One region of the Metabacillus sp. KH_069 genome, then DNA from elsewhere that is predicted to be linked to it. Evidence: riboswitches for the same ligand, from Rfam matches in the RefSeq annotation. Region 1 holds a riboswitch; the other holds the start of a gene.

Region 1 (2,205 bases):
TTGTGAACGGATTGTCATGCTGAATCAGCTCATCCACGCTCTCTGGCTGGATAAATAATTGCTGAGCAAACAGGTTGTGCCATGCGAATTCATTTACAACCTGGATCGGCAGGCGGTATTTTGCGTCAGCGCCGGCAAAGCCTTTGAAAACAAAGAGCTCATTGCGGTCTTTTAAGTATGAAAGAACTTTTAAGTACAACTTTTCAAATGCCGTTTCTGAGAAAGGCTGATTAACAGCTCCCCACTCAATTTTGTCATTTGTTGAATTTTCATTTACAATAAATTTATCTTTAGGTGAACGTCCTGTGTAAGTACCCGTTGTTGCACGGACAGCTCCCGTCGAAGTTAATGTTCCTTCACCCCGTTCTAAGACTTTTTCAACAAGAACAGGAACTGATAAGTTATGAAATGCATTTTCCCCTTTAAGTAATACATCAAGCTCATTTGTAATTTCGATTGAATTCATCCCATACCCATCCTTTACCTATATTTCTATTATTATTTTTAACTATATCTTAAAGTGACTCTTCTTAATTAGTATAACACATTAAAATAAATAGTCTATACTATTTAACTTATTCTACGTACAAATTGATGAAATGGAACTGCTTAAAGAACGTTTTCGATGAAAATGATACATATATAATAGGAAGTGTTTTTATTTCGGCATTTTGTGGAAACATACCAAAAGGGAACAGAAAAATCTTATCCGAAAACCTTGTCATTTTTTGTTGACACCTGGAGGAAATATACGATATTATATGTCCTTGAACGGATTCTCTTATCCCGAGCTGGTGGAGGGACAGGCCCAATGAAACCCAGCAACCTGCTTTATTTTTAAAATTCATTCATGAATTTTTGCGAGCAAAGGTGCTAACCTGATGCAAGGCGAAAGCCCTTGATCGATAAGAGCGAAAGGCTACGATTTTAGTAAATAACCTTTCCTCGCGGGAAAGGATTTTTTATTTCGAATAAATATATTTTGCCTGAATGTACTCGTGGATTCTCCTAAAACATGCCAACTGAAATATTTTGCCGAATGGTCAAAATATGAAAGGGAATGAGTTCCGTATCATCTAACCTTTTGAGGAGGAAAACTTTAATGACTAAACAACGTCGTCTGTTTACTTCAGAGTCTGTAACTGAAGGTCATCCTGATAAAATTTGTGACCAGATTTCTGACTCGATTTTAGATGCAATCCTAGAAAAAGATGCAAATGCCCGTGTAGCTTGTGAAACATCTGTTACAACAGGTCTTGTTCTGGTTGCTGGTGAAATTACAACTTCTACTTATGTAGACATTCCAAAAATCGTTCGCGAAACGGTTAAAGAAATTGGCTACACTCGTGCAAAATATGGTTTTGATGCAGAAACATGTGCAGTCCTTACTTCAATTGATGAGCAGTCAGCAGACATCGCGATGGGTGTTGACCAGGCGCTTGAAGCACGTGAAGGAAAAATGACAGATGAGCAGATTGAAGCGATTGGTGCAGGTGACCAAGGACTAATGTTCGGTTTTGCCAATAACGAAACGAAAGAATTAATGCCGCTTCCGATCTCGCTTGCTCACAAACTTTCACGCCGTTTAACGGAAGTACGCAAAGAAGAAATTCTCCCGTACCTTCGTCCGGATGGTAAAACTCAAGTAACAGTTGAGTATGATGAAAATGACAAGCCAGTTCGCATTGATACAATTGTTATTTCAACTCAGCACCACCCTGAAATTTCATTAGAGCAAATTCAGCGCAACGTAAAAGAGCATGTTATTAACCCGGTTGTTCCAAAAGAATTAATTGATGAAGATACGAAATACTTCATCAACCCGACTGGCCGTTTCGTTATCGGCGGACCACAGGGCGATGCAGGCTTAACAGGCCGTAAAATCATCGTTGATACTTACGGAGGCTATGCTCGTCACGGCGGCGGCGCATTCTCCGGTAAAGATCCAACAAAAGTTGACCGTTCTGCAGCTTATGCAGCACGCTATGTAGCTAAGAACATTGTAGCAGCAGGCCTTGCTGATAAATGTGAAGTTCAGCTTGCTTATGCAATTGGTGTGGCACAGCCAGTATCAATCGCAATCGATACATTCGAAACAGGCAAAGTGAAGGAAGATGTGTTAGTTGACGTTGTTCGTGCTAACTTTGATCTTCGTCCAGCAGGAATCATCAACATGCTGAATCTTCGCCGTCCAATTTACAAACA
Region 2 (2,205 bases), 2.0 Mb from region 1:
CAAGCGGGATGGATCATCTCTTTTTCCCCGATTTTCACAGCTGTTCTGGCCACTCTCTTTTTGAAAGAAACATTTACGCTTTTTAAAGCAGCGGGCATGACAATTGCTGTACTCGGCGTTCTTTTAATAACTTCATATGGACAAGGCGGGTCTTTACCTTTTCACGCTAACATCGGTTACTTGCTGATGATTTTAAGTACATTGAATTGGGCGGTTTATTCGATTTTGATAAAAAAACTGAAGATCCCATATCCCGCGCTGACAGTTACTTTTTATACATGCTCCTTCGGCTTTATCATGACTCTTCCTTTCTTTTTAAGAAATAATGGCTTGGTTCAGATGGCTTATCTGACAAAGGAAAATTGGACTCATTTGCTGTTTCTCGGAATTTTTGTCTCCGCAGTCGCATACTGGTTTTGGGGCAAAGCGCTCGAAGTCATGGAGGCAACTAAAGTGTCATCTTTTCTGTACTTTGAACCCCTTGCAACTGTGATTGCAGCAGTGATATTGCTGCATGAACCGATTTTGAAGGCAAGCGTGGCCGGAGGTCTTCTGATTATTGCCGGGGTGATGATGGTAAACCGTAAATATTCATAAAAGCCTTGCAAAATATTTGATAATGAGATAAGGTTATAAAAACAATCAATTCAAAAAGTTCATACTATTTATTCTTATCCAGAGAGATGGAGGGTTCTGGCCCTGTGAAATCTCAGCAACCGGAAAAGAACGGGGAATCTTTCTGTTCGAACCAAGGTGCTAAATCCAGCAAGCGCAGGTAATAAGCTTGGGAGATAAGGAGAAGCAATCATTCGATATTAACGTCTTCTTCTTAAATGAGGAAGACGTTTTTTATTTTTATATTATTGGGATGCAGTCTTTTTGCCGGATTAGATGGAATGGCAGTCTTTAGGTTTAAACACACAAATGGAGAAAAACTTGCAGAAACTATTATGGGACGGTGTTGGAAATGTCAGAACGCATTGAAACAATCTTAGCTCAAATTGGAAATCGAAGTGAAAACGCAACGGGAACCGTGAATCCGCCCGTCTATTTTTCTACAGCCTACAGGCACAATGGTATTGGGGAATCAACAGGATTTGATTACGTCCGCACCGGAAACCCGACGCGGCAGATTCTTGAAAAGGCCATTGCAGAGCTTGAGCACGGAGATCAGGGTTATGCATTCAGTTCAGGGATGGCAGCGATTCAGACGCTTATGGCATTGTTTAAAAGCGGAGACGAGCTCATTGTATCCTCTGATTTGTATGGAGGTACTTACCGATTATTCGAACGGGAATGGAGAAAATATGGCCTTGTTTTTCACTACGCAGATTTTAAAGACGGGGACTGTACGCAGCAGCTGATCAATGAACGCACAAAGGCCATTTTTCTTGAGACCCCGACAAATCCTTTGATGCAGGAAACAGAGGTCAGCAAGATTGCGAAAATAGCCCGTGAAAACAATTTGCTGCTGATTGTCGACAACACGTTCTATACGCCGATTCTGCAAACACCGATTTTAGACGGAGCTGACATCGTGATCCATAGTGCCACTAAATATTTGGGCGGTCACAATGATGTGCTTGCCGGTTTGGTTGTTGCGAAGGGAACGGAGCTGTGCGAAGAGCTTGCCCAGCATCACAACGCAATCGGCGGGGTGCTTTCTCCTTTTGATTCCTGGCTCTTGATCCGCGGCATGAAAACCTTGGCTCTGCGGATGAACCAGCATGAGAGAAATGCGGGCCAGCTCGCATCTTTTCTTGAAAATCAGTCTGAGGTGACAGATGTGCTTTATCCGGGCAAAGGCGGAATGCTTTCATTTAGGCTGCAGAAGGAAGAATGGGTCAATCCATTTTTAAAGGCCTTAAAGACGATTACATTTGCTGAAAGCTTAGGCGGAGTGGAAAGCTTTATCACATATCCCGCAACACAGACACATATGGATATTCCTGAAGAGATTCGCGCTGCAAACGGCGTGTGCAACAGGCTTTTGCGATTTTCTGTCGGCATTGAATACGCAGGAGATTTGGAACTTGACTTAACACAGGCATTTGAACTGATGAAGGAGGCGGAGAAAGTTGAGCAACGGTGATTGGAAATTCGAGACGAAACTGCTCCACAATCGTCAAAAGGTGCAAAAAGAAACAGGAGCGGTAAGCGTGCCGATCCATCATTCCTCTACTTTTCACCAATTTGACTTTGATG

The links. A riboswitch is a leader RNA that binds a small molecule or an ion and turns the genes downstream of it on or off. The one in region 1 is predicted to bind S-adenosylmethionine.
Region 2: another riboswitch for S-adenosylmethionine. It lies ahead of AC3ISE_RS05470 (methionine biosynthesis PLP-dependent protein); the one in region 1 lies ahead of metK (methionine adenosyltransferase).

Annotation. Positions count from the first base shown of each region.
Region 1 covers NZ_CM174460.1:3,487,466-3,489,670, reverse strand. Annotated here, with positions in the region: gene pckA (phosphoenolpyruvate carboxykinase (ATP)) at 1-466, opposite strand, end outside; SAM riboswitch class I at 779-912, shown strand; gene metK (methionine adenosyltransferase) at 1,103-2,205, shown strand, end outside.
Region 2 covers NZ_CM174460.1:1,092,039-1,094,243, forward strand. Annotated here, with positions in the region: gene AC3ISE_RS05465 (DMT family transporter) at 1-597, shown strand, start outside; SAM riboswitch class I at 669-798, shown strand; gene AC3ISE_RS05470 (methionine biosynthesis PLP-dependent protein) at 968-2,092, shown strand; gene metC (cystathionine beta-lyase) at 2,079-2,205, shown strand, end outside.